2 regions of the Sphingomonas sp. BK069 genome follow, and region 1 is predicted to be linked to the other one. Evidence: riboswitches for the same ligand, from Rfam matches in the RefSeq annotation. Region 1 holds a riboswitch; the other holds the start of a gene.
The links. A riboswitch is a leader RNA that binds a small molecule or an ion and turns the genes downstream of it on or off. The one in region 1 is predicted to bind cobalamin.

Region 1 (7,440 bases):
CACCTGCCTCAACGTCGGCTGCATCCCTTCCAAGGCGATGCTCCACGCCTCCGAGCTGTACGACCATGCCGCCAACGGCGCGATGGCCAAGCTGGGCATCAAGACCCAGGTCGAGCTCGACCTCGAGACGATGCATGGGCAGCGCCGCGACGCGGTGAAGCAGCTCACCGGCGGCATCGAATATCTGTTCAAGAAGAACAAGGTGACCTGGCTCAAGGGCCGCGCCGCCTTCCAGGACGCGCATAGCGTCTCGGTCGGCGACCAGCGCGTCACCGCCAGGAACATCGTGATCGCGACCGGCTCATCGGTCACCGCGCTGCCCGGCGTGACGATCGACCAGCAGGTGGTGGTCGACTCGACCGGCGCGCTCGAGCTGCCGCGCGTACCCGAGCATATGGTGGTGATCGGCGGCGGCGTGATCGGGCTCGAGCTCGGCTCGGTGTGGCGCCGGCTCGGCGCCAAGGTGACCTGCGTCGAGTTCCTCGACCAGATCCTGCCCGGCTTCGACGGCGACATCCGCAAGGAGTCGAACAAGATCTTCAAGAAGCAGGGGATCGAGTTCAGGCTCTCGACCAAGGTGACCAACGTCGCGGTCGAGGGCGGCAAGGCGGTGCTGACACTCGAGCCCGCGCAGGGCGGCGAGGCGACCACGCTCGAGGCCGATTGCGTGCTGGTGTCGATCGGGCGCCGCCCCAACACCGACGGGCTCAACCTCGAGGCCGCCGGGCTCGCCACCAACCAGCGCGGCCAGGTCGAGATCGACCACGACTTCCGCACCAAGGTCGACGGCATCTGGGCGATCGGCGACGTCGTCCCCGGCCCGATGCTCGCGCACAAGGCCGAAGACGAGGGCATCGCGGTGGCCGAGAACATCGCCGGGCAGCATGGCATCGTGAACCACGACGTGATCCCCTCGGTGGTCTATACCTGGCCCGAGATCGCGGGCGTCGGCCTCACCGAGGAGGTCGCGCGCGAGCGCGGCGAGGTGAAGGTCGGCAAGTTCCCGATGATGGCCAACAGCCGCGCGAAGACCAACCACGAGCCCGACGGCTTCGTGAAGGTGATCGCCGACGCCAAGACCGATCGCGTGCTCGGCGTGTGGTGCATCGCCACCGTCGGCGGCACGATGATCGCGCAGGCGGCGCAGGCGATGGAGTTCGGCGCCACCAGCGAGGACATCGCCTACACCTGCCACGCGCACCCGACGCATTCTGAGGCGATCAAGGAAGCCGCGATGGCGGTCACCGGCAAGCCGATCCATATCTGAGGTCGGGCAGCATGAAGCTCAGCGCGCGCAACCAGATCAGCGGCACGATCACCGCGATCACGCCGGGTGCGGTCAACGGCACGGTCAAGGTCGACATCGGCGGGGGCAACACCGTCACTGCCGCGATCACCGAGGAGGCGATCGCCGAGCTCGCGCTCGCGGTGGGCGATGCCGTTACCGTCGTGGTGAAGGCCAGCGACGTCCTGATCGGCAAGTGAGCCGGCCGGCGTGACGCGCGAGGAGCGCGAGCGCCGCTGGCTCGCGCTCACCCGCGAGGTGATGCCGGGGCTGGCGCGCGCGCGCGGCTGGCCCGTTCACGCGGATCATTGCTTCCAGCGCATCCTGCTCGACCACGCCTGCGGGGAACGCTGGTATGACGCGATAGCGGCACGCCCGGCCTATCGCCACGCGACCGACGCCCAGCTCGACGCGGCCGTCGCACTGGGTGAGGCGGTCGTGGCGGGCGACGCGGATCTTGCGGCGTTGAACCGCCAGTCGCTGGTGTGGCGGAGGAAGGTGTAGCGTCCCGCGCGCACGCCATCTCTGCGTCGCCGTCGCCGAGTTCGCGTAACACCCCGGCTCGTCTGACGCACCGGTAGGAATAGACATCTACCGCCGGTCGTTGATCGCGGGCAGCCACAGCCGCGCAGCCACACCGTCCCCGTTCTACACTGTCCCGCTCCGAACAGCTCCCGGACCATTGTACGCACGGAGGAGCCCAGACCGCGTTGAACTCTCCCCCGCCTTGCCGGTTGTCGCCGCATTGCCACGGAGAATACCCGCCATGCTCGCCTCGCTGTTGATCGCCGCCGTCTCGGGCATGCGCGCGATGACTCCGCTCGCCACCGTCGCCAACGCCGCGCGTCGCGGTGAACTGCCGCGCGGCGGTGGCGCGCCCGCGTTGCTCGCGCACCCGCTCGTTTCCGCGGGCACGCTGGCGCTCGCCGCGGGTGAGCTCGCCGGCGACAAGATGAAGACCGCGCCCGACCGGATCATCCTGCCCGGCATGGTCGCGCGCGTCGCGACCGGGGCCTTCGCGGCGGCGAGCCTCGCGCCAAGAAGGCAGCGCACGCTCGCGGCCGTGCTCGGCGCCGGGGTCGCGGCCGGAGCCTCCTACCTCACCTTCCGCGCGCGGGCAGCGGCGATGCGCCGTTACGGCCAGACCGCCACAGGCGTCGTGGAAGACGCGATCGCACTCGGCACCGCCGCAGTGGCGGTACGTGTCGCGCGCTGACGCCGCGACATATTGGCAGCGACGCGGCGATCGGCTACGCCGCGCGGCGGGGCCGGTATCCGGTCCCACGATCGCGCCGGTGCCCCGACGAGGGGCTCAAATGGGAATGCGGTGACGGGATTACTCCCCAAATCCGCGGCTGTCCCTGCAACTGTGAGCGGCGAGCGAGCGGCACATGCCTCCTGCGAAGGCCGGAGGCGGTCACTGGAGTGCGGGGTTCGCCCCGCCCCGGGAAGGCCGTGCCGGGAGCGACGACCCGCGAGCCAGGATACCTGCCGGCGCAGGGTCGCTCTTGCCTTTGGTCCAGGGGATGGCCGGGCACGGTGTTCCGTCTGAGCGACGAAGCCATGCGGCCGGGGCCGCAGCGGCGCGTGGCACGGGCGACGGCGGGCGCCCGTCCGTGGTGCGCGCCGGCCGACCTTCGGCCCCGGTCCACGCACTCGTCGCGGCGCCCCGAAGGAACATCATTGCGCGACCTGTCCAAGGTTCCCGTCACCGTCGTCACCGGCTTCCTCGGCGCGGGCAAGACCACGCTGATCAGCCATCTCATCCGCCACGCCGGCGGGCGGCGGCTCGCCGTCGTCGTCAACGAGTTCGGCACGCTCGGGGTCGACGGCGCCATCCTCGAGCAATGCGCCATTCCCGACTGTCCGGCGGAGAACATCGTCGAGCTTGCCAACGGATGCATCTGCTGCACCGTAGCGGATGATTTCATCCCGACGATCGAGCGGCTACTCGCGCTCGAGCCTCGCCCGGACCATATTCTGATCGAGACCTCGGGGCTGGCGCTGCCCAAACCGCTGCTCAAGGCATTCGACTGGCCCGCGATCCGCTCGCGCGTGACGGTGGACGGCGTGATCGCGCTGGCCGACGCCGAGGCGGTCGCCGCCGGCCGCTTCGCGCCCGATCCCGCCGCGGTCGCCGCACAGCGCGCCGCGGACGTCGAGGTCGAGCATGACACGCCGCTGGCCGAGGTGTTCGAGGATCAGCTCGCCTGCGCCGACGTGGTACTGCTCACCAAGGCCGATCTCGCCGGCCCGGACGCGGTGGCGACGGCGCGCGCGGTCGTGGTGGCCGAGGCGCCGCGACCGGTGCCTGTCGTCGCACTGGTCGACGGCGCGATCGATCCCGGTGTGATCCTCGGGCTCGGCGCGGCGGCGGAGGACGACCTCGCCGCGCGCCCGTCGCACCACGACGGCTTCGACGACCATGAGCACGACGATTTCGACAGCCTCGTCCACGAGCTGGGCGAGATCGACGACCCGGCCGCCCTGTCCGCGAGGATGGCGACGTTCGCGCGCGACCACGACGTGTTGCGCGTGAAAGGCTATGCGGCGGTGCGCGGCAAGCCGATGCGGCTGCTGGTGCAGGCGGTCGGCGCGCGCGTGCGCACCAGCTACGACCGGCCGTGGCGCGCCGACGAGCCGCGCCGCACACGGCTGGTGGTGATCGCCGAGCGCGGGCGGGTCGACGCCGCGATCGTCGGGGCGGCGCTCGCCGGCTGAGCCAGCCATGCACGTCCTCTTCCGCGAGACGCACGGGCTCGACGCGGCGGCCGCGCCGCGCGACCTCGCGCAGTCGCCCGCCGATCTCGTCGTCCTGTCCTTCTCGGACAGCGACCTGCAGGCGTTTGCCGTCGGCTGGCACGCCGCCTCGGCGAGCGGGGCGGCGCTGCCGTCGCTGCGGCTCGCCAACCTCGCCGAGCTGACGCACCCGCTCTCGGTCGACACCTATGTCGAGACGACCCTGGCCCACGCGCGCGCGATCCTGGTTCGGCTGATCGGTGGACGCTCCTACTGGAGCTACGGGCTGCAGCAGCTCACGCGCTTGGCGCAGGAGCGCGGCATCGCGCTGGCGGTGCTCGCCGCGGACGGGCGCGAGGACGCCGCGCTCGACGCCGCCTCGACGTTGCCGCCCGCCGAGCTGCGCGCGCTGGCGCGGCACTGCGACGCGGGCGGCGCCGAGGCGGCGCGCGCCGCGCTGGGGCTGCTCGCGCGTGCCGCCGGGCTCGACGCCGCGCTGCCGGCGGAGACATCGCCGCTCGCCGCGGTGGGTGCCTGGGCGGAGGGTGCCGCGCCCACCTGCCCCGCCGCGCTCGCTTTCGCAGTGGAGCGGCCGCGTGCGCTGATCGTCTTCTACCGTTCGTATCTGCTCGCCGGTGATGTCGCGCCCATCGCGGCGCTGAGCCAGGCGCTCGCCGCGCGCGAGCTGCCTGCGGCGGCGCTCTTCGTCCCCTCGCTCAAGGCGCCAGAGGCACGCGGCTGGCTGCGGCGCTGGGTCGCCGCGCTCGCGCCCGAGGCGATCGTCAGCGCCACCGCCTTCGCCGCGGGTGACGCCGAGGATGCGTCCCCGCTCGACGCCGCGGGTGCGCCGGTCTTCCAGGTGGCGCTGGCGACGTCCGATCGGTCCGACTGGGCCGCGGCGGTGCGGGGGCTCTCGCCGGCTGACCTCGCGATGCACGTGGTGCTGCCCGAGGTGGATGGACGGGTCTTCGCCGGGGTGGCGAGCTTCAAGGATGCGAGCGCGCGCGATCCGGTGCTGGAGTTCGCCCGGCGCGTGCATCGGGCCGAGCCGGCGCGGGTCGCCGCCATCGCGGACCGCGTCGCGGGCTGGGTCGCGCTCGGGCGCAGGCCGCGCGGCGAGCGGCGGATCGCGCTGGTGCTCTCCACCTACCCAGGCAAGGGCTACCAGCTGGCGCACGCGGTCGGGCTCGACCCGCTCGCCTCCGCCGAGGCGCTGCTGCGCGACCTGGCCGAAGCGGGCTATGATGTTGAGATTGGCGGGATCGAGCCGCTGTATGGGGTGCACCCGGGCGGGCTCATCGCTAGGCCATCCCGGCGAACGCCGGGGTCCAGGCGGGGAGGCTCCCGTGATAGCACCGCGACGTTCCCCACCTGGACTCCGGCGTCTGCCGGGGTGGTTTCGGCAGGTGGTGACGATCGCCCTCTCCACTTCGTGGGCAAGGAAGCTTCCCTCGCCTGGCCGCTCGCCGACTATGAGCGCGCCCTCGCTACCCTCCCCCGCGCTCTCCAGGACTCACTGACCGCCACCTGGGGTGCGCCCGACGACGATTCCGCCGTCGCGGATGGCCACTTCCACTTCGCCGCCCTTCAGCGCGGCAACGCGCTCGTCGCGCTCCAGCCGGAGCGCGGCGACCCGCGCGCGCGCGGCGGCGACTATCACGACGTCACCCGCGTCCCGCGCCATGCCTATGTCGCCTTCTATCTCTGGCTGCGCGCGCGCGGCAGCGACGCGATCGTCCATGTCGGCGCGCATGGCACGCTCGAGTGGCTGCCGGGCAAGGCGGTGGCACTCTCGGACGAATGCTGGCCGGAGGCGCTGATCGGCCCGACCCCCCTGATCTATCCCTTCATCGTCAACGATCCCGGCGAGGCCGCACAGGCCAAGCGCCGCGCCGCCGCAGTGACGCTCGGGCACCTGCCCCCGCCGCTGGTACGCGCCGAGACGGGCGTGGGGCTCGGGCGCCTGGAGCTGCTGCTCGACGAATTCTCCGCCGCCGACGGGCTCGATCCGGCGCGACGCGCGCGGCTGATCGGCGACATCGCCGACGAGGCAGCGGCGACCGGGCTCGCCGCCGAGCTCGATCTCACCGCCTGCGCCGGCGACGCCGAGCGGGTCACCCGCATCGACGCCTTCGTCTGCGACGTGAAGGACGCGCGCTTCGGCGACGGGCTCCACGTCTACGGCCGTGGCGAGAGCGGCGCCAACGAGCGCGACGGACTGCTCGCGGCACTGGACGGCCGGCGCGTTGCCCCGGGGCCGGCGGGCTCGCCCGCGCGGGGCGCCGCGGTGCTGCCGACCGGGCGCAACCTCTATGGCGTCGACCCGCGTGCCACCCCATCGCGCGCGGCGCACCGTCAGGGCGTCGCTCTCGCCGAGGAGCTGCTGCGCCGCCACTTGCAGGACGAGGGCGATTACCCGCGGGCGCTGGTGGTCGACCTGTGGGGCTCGGCCACGATGCGCACCGCTGGCGAGGAGTTCGCGATGGCGCTTCACCTCCTCGGCGCCGCGCCGCTATGGGATCATGGCTCGGATCGCGTGACCGGGATCGAGATCCTGCCGCTGGCGCTGCTCGACCGGCCGCGGATCGACGTGACGCTGAGGATATCGGGCCTGTTCCGCGACACGTTCGCGCCGCTCTGCGCCTTGTTCGGCCAGGCCGTGCGCGCGCTCCACGCCCGCGACGAGCCGCGCGACCGCAACCCCTTCGTCGGCGCGGCGGCCGAGCCGCGGGTCTACGGCCCGGCGCCCGGTGACTATGGCGTCGCGCTCGGCGACAGCGCCGAGCGCTACGGAGAACCGGGGCGCGCCGCCGCTGGCGAGCGGTGGCTTGCCGCCTCGTCGCACGCCTATGACGACGCCGTCGCGACGCCGGCGGGTCTCGACGACGCCCCCGGCCTGCGCCGCCGCGTGGTCGCCGCGACGGCGCTGATCCACCCGCACGATCTGCCCGAGAGCGACCTGCTCACCGCAGCGGAGGTCGCCGCGCATGTCGGCGGCTTCGCCGCGGCCAAGGCCAGTCTGGGCGGTGAGGCGCGGTTGCTCCACCTCGACAGCCGCGACCCGACGCGCCCGCGCGCGCGGCCGATCGGCGAGGAGATCGCGCGAGTGATGCGCGCGCGCGCCGGCAACCCGCGCTGGCTCGCCGGTATGAGGCGCCACGGCTATCGCGGCGCGGCCGAGATCGCGGCGACGCTCGACCATCTCGCCGCCTTCGCGCATCTCGCGCGCATCGTCCCGCCCGCGCTGCTCGACCTCTACCACGATGCCACGCTCGGCGACGCGGCGGTGCGTGACTTTCTCGCCGCTGCCAATCCGGCGGCGCTGGCCGCGATGGAAGCCCGTTTCCTGGCGCTGCACCGCTCGGGGCTATGGCCGACCCGACGCAACGCGATCGTGGCCGCGCTCGGGGATAGGG
Region 2 (7,440 bases), on a different contig from region 1:
ATCGGTCGCGCCGAGCAGGCCGACGAGGTGGTCGGTCCAAACTTCACCGAATTGTGGATCAGCCTCGATGAGAATGCCGATTACGATGCGTCGGTGAAGCGGATTAAGGAGGTGGTTGAGGGCTATCCCGGCCTCTACCGCGACGTGCTGACCTACCTACGCGAGCGGATCAAGGAGGTGCTGACCGGTGCCGGCGCGACGATCGTCGTCCGCATCTACGGCCCCGACCAGACCGAGCTGCGCGCGGCCGGCGCACGGGTTCGCGATGCGATAAGCGGTATTCCGGGCGTCTCCGACCTGAAGCTGGAATCCCAGGTGCTGGTCCCGCAAATCCGCATCCGTCCGCGGCCTGCCGAACTGGCGCGGCTCGGCCTGACCGCGGGCGAGGTCCGCCGTCAGGCGCAGATACTGGTCGCGCAGGCCAAGGTCGGCGAAATCTATCGCGATCAGCGCGCGTTCGACGTCGCGGTGTGGGGCGAGCCGCGGGTGCGGAACAGCGTCCATGCGCTCCGCGACCTGATGATCCAGGCACCCGTCACCGGCGCGCCGGTGCGGCTCGGCGATATCGCCGATATCGAGATCGCTCCCGCGCCCAACGAGGTGAAGCGCGAGAACGGCCAGCGTCGGCTAGACGTGACGATGAACGTCGCAGGCGCGGACCTCGGCACGGTCGCACAGGCGGTCGACGCCGCGGTCGCGAAGGTGCCGTTCGCGACCGGCTATCACCCGCAGGTGCTGGGCGAATATGCCGCGCTGAAGGAATCGCGCAGCCGGTTGTGGAGCATCGGTGCGCTCTGCCTCGTCGGCATCCTGCTGCTGGTATGGATGGAGTTCCGCTCGCGCCGCATCACGGCGCTGGTCGCCGTCAGCCTGCCGTTCGCGCTGGTCGGGGGTGTGATGGCGGTCGCGCTGACCGGGGGCACGCTGTCGCTGGGGTCGCTGGTCGGGTTCGTCACCGTCATCGGCATCGCCGCGCGTAACGGCATCATGCTCCTGTCGCATTACCAGCATCTCGAACGGCATGAGGGGATGACCTTCGGCCGCGAACTGGTGCTGCGCGGGGCCGAGGAACGTCTGGTGCCGATCCTCATGACCGCCGCCTGCGCCGGCCTCGCGCTGGTCCCGCTGATCGTCGCCGGCAACGCGCCGGGGCACGAGATCGAGCATCCGATGGCGATCGTGATCCTCGGCGGCCTCATCTCGTCGACCGCGCTCAACCTGCTGCTGCTGCCTGCGCTCTATGCCCGCTATGGCGAGGAACGCGCCGTGCCGCCTGCTGCCGCACACAAGGAGGCGCTGGCATGATCCGCCGCCTGGCCCCCGCCGCAGCCCTACTCGCATCCGCCTGCATGAGCGTGCCCAAGCCGCCGCCCACCGTGGCGCCGGACAGCGCCACCGGGGCCTTCGCGTCGCTTCCGGTGGCCTCGATCGCGCCGGTGCCCGACGACTGGTGGCGGCTCTATGACGATCCCGTGCTCGACGGACTGGTGCGCTCGGCATTGGCTGCTAACGCCGATCTGCGCGTCGCCTATGCCAATCTCGACGGCGCACGCGCGGCCTTGCGACAGGCACGGGCGGCGCGGCTGCCGCAGACGACGATCGAGAGCGCGCTTGGAGTCGACAACCCCGCCGGACAGCCGAGCGCGTCGGGTAATGTCCCGACGACAGACTACGATATCGCCGCGACCGCGAGCTGGGATCTCGACCTGTTCGGCCGGCTTCGCTCGGCCGCGACTGCGGCGGGGGCGGACGCGGAGGCCCAGGCGGCCGTCGTCGACGGCTTGCGCGTCGCGGTCGTCGCCGACACCGTGCTGGCCTATGTCGACCTGTGCGGATCGAGCCGCGCCATCGCCACCGCGCGCGAGGTCGCTGCGGCGCAGGATCGGTCGGTCGGGCTGGTCCGTGAACAGCTTCGCGCGGGCGAGGTGTCGCCGCTGGAGGTGTCGCAGGTCGCGACGATCGCCGCCGCCACCCGCGCCGCCATCGCGCCATTCGAGGCACAGCGCGCTAATGCGCTGTATCGACTTGCGACGCTGCAGGGTCGCCCCCCCGCCGAGGCGCGCGCCTGGCGCTTCGCCTGCACCGCTGCGCCTCGCCTGCGCGGGGCGGCACCGGTCGGCGACGGGACCGCGTTGCTGTTGCGCCGCCCCGACGTGCGCGAGGCGGAGCGCCGCCTTGCCGCCGCGGCCGCACGGATCGGCGTGGCACGCGCGGACCTCTATCCGCGGGTCAATCTGGGCGCGGCTGTCGGGTTGCTGTCCGGCGGGATCAGCGCGGCGGTGACGCCGCTCGTCAGCTGGGCCTTTCCCAACCAGGCACCGGCACGCGCAAGGCTGGAACAGGCCCGCGCTACCGAGCGCGCGGCGCTGGCCGGATGGGACGTGGCGGCGCTGCGCGCGCTGCGCGAGGTCGAGACGGCGCTGGCGACCTACGACGCCGAGACCCGGCGCAACCGCGATCTGGCGACCGCCTCGCGCGAGGCGCAGGCCTATGCGCGGCGCGCGGTTGCCCGGGTCCGCCTCGGCGACGCACCCGGTCTGCTCCAGGTCGACGCGCAGCGAGCAACCGCATCGGCGACGTTGCAACAGGTCCAGTCCGATCTGGCGGTGTCTCAAACCGAGGTCGCTCTCTTCCGCGCTTTGGGCGGCGGTTGGCGAACTGACGCTGCTACGCGATAGTCGCGCGATGCGGATATTGATCGTCGAGGATGATAGCGACACCCGCGCCTTCGTCGCGCAGGGGCTGGGGCAGGCCGGACATCAGATCGCGGTCAGCGAGGATGGTCGCGACGGACTGTTCCAGGCGACCGGTGGGGGCTTCGATGCGATCGTGGTCGACCGGATGCTGCCCGGCCTCGACGGCCTGGCGCTGGTGAAGGCGTTGCGCGCGGCTGGCGACGCGACTCCGGTCCTGATGCTGACCGCGGTGGGCGGTATCGCCGATCGCGTCGAGGGGCTGGAGGGCGGTGCCGACGACTATCTGGTCAAGCCCTTCGCCTTCTCCGAACTCGCCGCTCGCCTCAATGCGCTGGCGCGTCGGCCGGCACCGCGCGGCGACTACACGCATCTGCTCCGGGTCGGCGATATCGTCCTCGACCTGCATCGTCGCGCCGTCGAGCGCGACGGCCGGCGCGTCACCCTGCAACCGCGCGAGTTCGCGCTGCTCGCCGAGCTGATGCGCAACCCGCGCCGGGTGATGACGCGCACCATGCTGCTGGAGCGGGTGTGGGATTTCGATTTCGACCCGAAGACCAACATCGTCGAGACGCATCTGAGTCGACTGCGCTCCAAGCTCAACGCCGGCTTCGACGCTGATGCAATCGAAACGGTGCGCGGTGCCGGCTACATGATCCGGGGCGAATAGATGCTCGCCCGCCTGTGGCGCTCGACTTTCGGCATCGTCGTGCTGGTCGCGCTGGCGTTCAGCGTCGCGACGCTGGCGATCGGTGCTGTCGCCTATGAGGTGACGCACGAGGCGTTGGAGGAGCAACTCGACCACCGCGTCGCGGTCGAGACGCATGCGCTGATTGCCGAGGCGCGCGAAGGCGGCTTGGCGGGGGTGGCGGACGCAGTCCGCCTGCGCAAGGATGCCCGCAACGAGGCGAGCCTCGATTATCTGCTCGTCGACCGCGCCGGGCGGACGATCGCCGCGACGATCACGCCGCTGACGCCGGTCGAGCCGGGCTATCAGGAGCATTTGGGTTTCCGGCGCGGCGCTGATGCCGGCGTCGGTCAGGCGCTCGCCACGCCGCTGCCCGGCGGGATGCTGGTCGTCGTCGCCGACCGGCGCGATCTCGCGGCGATCGACCGGACGCTGGCGTCGCTGTTCGCGACCGCGCTGGCGACGATGCTGGCGCTGGGGATCGGCGCGGCCGTGCTGGTCGGATGGCTCACTCGGCGTCGCCTGTCACGCATCGATACCACTGCGCAGGCGATCATCGCCGGCGACCTGACGCAGCGGGTGCCACGCGACGGGTCGGACAGCGAGTTTGACCGCCTCGCCGCCACCCTCAACCGGATGCTCGATCGCATCGCCGCGCTGATGGATAATCTGCGGCAGGTATCGACCGACGTCGCCCACGACCTGCGCACGCCTTTGACCCGCCTGTGCAACCAGCTCGACCGCGCCGCGGCCGGGGACGCGGGCGCGATCGAGGCGGCACGGCGGCAAGCCGACGATCTGCTGGAGATATTCGCCGCGCTGCTGCGCATTGCCGAAGTCGAAGGGCTGGCTGAACGTCGGGCGTTAGGGTCGATCGACCTGTCGGCGCTGCTGGAGGACATGGCCGAAACTTATCGCCCCGACTTTGAGGCCAGCGGCCACCTGTTATCGGCGGATATACCGGCCTGCTTGCGTGTCGAGGGCGACCGCCGTCTGCTGGCTCAGGCGCTGTCGAACCTGTTGGAGAACGTGTTGCGCCACACGCCGCCCGGCACCACAGCGACACTGGCTGCAACGGCTACGCAGGATGCGATCGAGGTGGCGCTGGAGGATGACGGCCCAGGCGTTCACCCCGCTGATGCCAAACGCCTGTTTCAGCGTTTCGCGCGCGCCGAGGCGTCACGTACCACTGACGGGCATGGGCTGGGCCTTGCCCTCGTTCGCGCCATCGCCGTTGGTCATGGCGGCAATGCAATTCTGTCCCGATCCGAGCGGGCATTCGGTGTCACCATACGGCTTCCGAGATAGATGGATACGCGCTGGCGTTTGGCGTCAGGGTTCTTGAAATCTGAGTGGACGACGGCTTCTGAGAAGCCGCAGGCTTTCCCATTCGACCATCTCAATCGGGACGGTGAGCGGCGTAAGCCAACGTTAGCTATGAGCGCTGCCTCACCCGAAAGCGGCCGGTCCGCAAACCTGCCAATCTCAGACGTTCGAGGTGCGTCCGGCCGGCGCCACTGGTAAATGGCTGAGAGCGGGAGGGTAGCGGACGGTCCGCTTCTGGTGAATCGGCCCACGAGAGTGCAGATGCAGCGGACGGGTAGCCGCGCCGGCGTTCCTGAGTGCCGCTGCGACGGCGCTCGTCACGCAGAGTTGCGGATCAACCGGGCAAGCGGTACGCGCCTCTTGTCCGACCGGAGGCACCTCCAGTCGGACACCGATCGCGCTGGTGCCCCGAGAGGGGCTTAAAAGGGAACACGGTAAGGGAGGACACCCTCCCCCAGACCGAGGCTGTCCCTGCAACTGTAAGCGGCGAGCGAGACGTACATCGCATTTCCCGTTGGGAGATGCAGCCACTGGATCAACGCCGCAGCGGCCACGATCCGGGAAGGCCGTATGTCGAGCGACGACCCGTGAGCCAGGAGACCTGCCAGCGTCCGGTCGCTCTTGCTTTGGCCCAGGGGATGGCCGGGGCACGGTTCTTCCGTCTGAGCGACGAACGAGCGACGGGGGTCGCATTGGTTCGTGTCGCGGATGCTTGCGTCCGTCTGTCGACGCACGCCGACCGTTTACAGCGGACACCCCCGTCGAGGTCGCTTGGCGTGAGGGGACGAACATGAAGGATACGAGACTACGTGCCGGCTGGCTTGGATGCGCTGTGCTGATTGCAGCGTCCAGTGGGACACCAGCAAGCGCACAAACCGAGGGTACAGGCGCCGCCTCGACGAAGGAGCCAGCTGACGATATCGTTGTATTTGGCCGGGGCGAAGCGAAGATCGGTGTCGCCCACGCGGCGAGCGAGGGCACCGTTGCGGGCGCGGACTTGCTGGTTCGGCCTCTGCTCCGCGTAGCGGAGCTGCTGGAGGCGGTCCCGGGCATGGTCGCCGCTCAGCATTCCGGGAGCGGCAAGGCCAATCAATATTTCCTACGCGGCTTCAACCTCGATCACGGGTCCGATTTCACGACCTACATCGATGGCGTGCAGATGAACCTGCGCACGCACGGTCACGGACAGGGCTATCTCGACCTCAATGGCCTCATTCCCGAGATCGTCGCGCGTGAGGATTTCCGCAAAGGACCATACCGCGCCGATGGTGGCGACTTCGCCTTGGCAGGCGCCGCCTACATGACCACGATTGACGGCTATGCACGGCCCTGGATGTCGATCGAAGGTGGCTCCTATGGCTATGGCCGGATAGCGGCAGGTGGTAGCATCAAGGATATTGGCTCCGGCGAGCTGACGCTGGTGGCACAGGCCAAGATCTATGATGGGCCTTGGCAGGAGCCCGAGCATCTGCGCCACGCATCAGGCTTTGCGAAGTACATCGCGCCTGCCGGCGCCGGTCAGATCGAGGCGTCCTTCAACTCCTACCGTGCGACCTGGCGCCCAACCGAGCAGATCACCGAGAGGATCATCGGGACTGCCTCTTGCAAGGACGTCTTCTGTTCTCCCGATCCGACCGCTCGCGGCGAGACGACGCGGCTCGTCGGCAACATCGCGGTGCGGCAGCCCGATTGGCACGCCAACGTCTATGGCCAGTTCTACGACTGGTCGATGTATTCCAATCCGACCTATACCGATGCCGACGGCACCAGCGCACAGATTCGCCAGTTCGACAAACGCTGGATCATCGGCGCGCGGGGCGAGAAGCGCTGGACGCTTGCGCCGGCCGTCGCCGTGTCGGTCGGGACGGAGGAACGCTACGACCATGTCGGGAGCGTCGGAGTTTATCGTACCAGCGCCCGCGCCTTCCTGTCGTCGCTTGGCCGCTACCATGTCGAGGAGGCGTCTGCCGCGCTATATGGCGATGTGACGGTGACACCGATCACAGGCCTCCGGCTCATCGGTGGGGTTCGCGGGGACTATTACCATTTCGTCGTTCGCGCGCGGGATGAGGCGGCGGTTCTTGCAGGCCAAGGCAGCGGCGATGATGCCATCTTCTCGCCCAAGGCATCGATCGCATACTCTCCGACCGATCAGCTCGAGTTCTACGGTAACTGGGGCCGTGGCTTCCACTCCAATGACGTGCGCGGGGCGGTCAACGTCGAGACGCCGGTGCCAGTGTTGGTGCGCGGAGACGGTCGCGAGATTGGCGCTCGCTGGCAGCTGCCCGGCTTCTCGCTCACCGCGACCTATTGGTGGCTCGATGTCGACAGCGAGTTGCGCTTCGTCGGCGACTCAAACGCAGTCGAACCGACAGGCGCCAGCAAGCGACGGGGCTATGAGCTGGTAGCGTTCTGGCGTCCCACGTCGTGGGTCGCGATCGACGGCAACTATACCGAGAGCAGGTCGCGCTACGATAGTGGCGACCGCATCCCGAACGCTTTTGAAAATGCTGCATCTGCCGGTATCGCGTTGGTCCTAAACCCATGGGAGGCGAGCGTCCGCGTCCGTCATCTCGGCCCCTATCCGCTAATCGAGGACAACAGTGTCCGCGATCGAGGCAGCACGGTCGTCAACCTCCGGGCGGCACGGAAGATCGGACGCTACGAGTTGTACGGCGAGGTGCTGAACATCCTCGACAGCCGCGATAAGGACATCGCGTACTACTACGAGGC

Region 2: it holds a riboswitch for cobalamin, as region 1 does, so the genes downstream of both, FHY02_RS20565 (TonB-dependent receptor) here and cobW (cobalamin biosynthesis protein CobW) in region 1, are expected to answer to the same signal.

Annotation. Positions count from the first base shown of each region.
Region 1 is NZ_JACHZH010000001.1:998,564-1,006,003, forward strand. Features, by position in the region: gene lpdA (dihydrolipoyl dehydrogenase) at 1-1,267, shown strand, start outside; gene FHY02_RS05005 (molybdopterin-binding protein) at 1,279-1,485, shown strand; gene FHY02_RS05010 (GCN5-related N-acetyltransferase) at 1,496-1,789, shown strand; gene FHY02_RS05015 (DUF4126 family protein) at 2,052-2,501, shown strand; cobalamin riboswitch at 2,562-2,796, shown strand; gene cobW (cobalamin biosynthesis protein CobW) at 2,969-4,006, shown strand; gene cobN (cobaltochelatase subunit CobN) at 4,014-7,440, shown strand, end outside.
Region 2 is NZ_JACHZH010000011.1:20,456-27,895, forward strand. Features, by position in the region: gene FHY02_RS20545 (efflux RND transporter permease subunit) at 1-1,305, shown strand, start outside; gene FHY02_RS20550 (efflux transporter outer membrane subunit) at 1,302-2,678, shown strand; gene FHY02_RS20555 (response regulator transcription factor) at 2,686-3,363, shown strand; gene FHY02_RS20560 (ATP-binding protein) at 3,364-4,689, shown strand; cobalamin riboswitch at 5,092-5,331, shown strand; gene FHY02_RS20565 (TonB-dependent receptor) at 5,498-7,440, shown strand, end outside.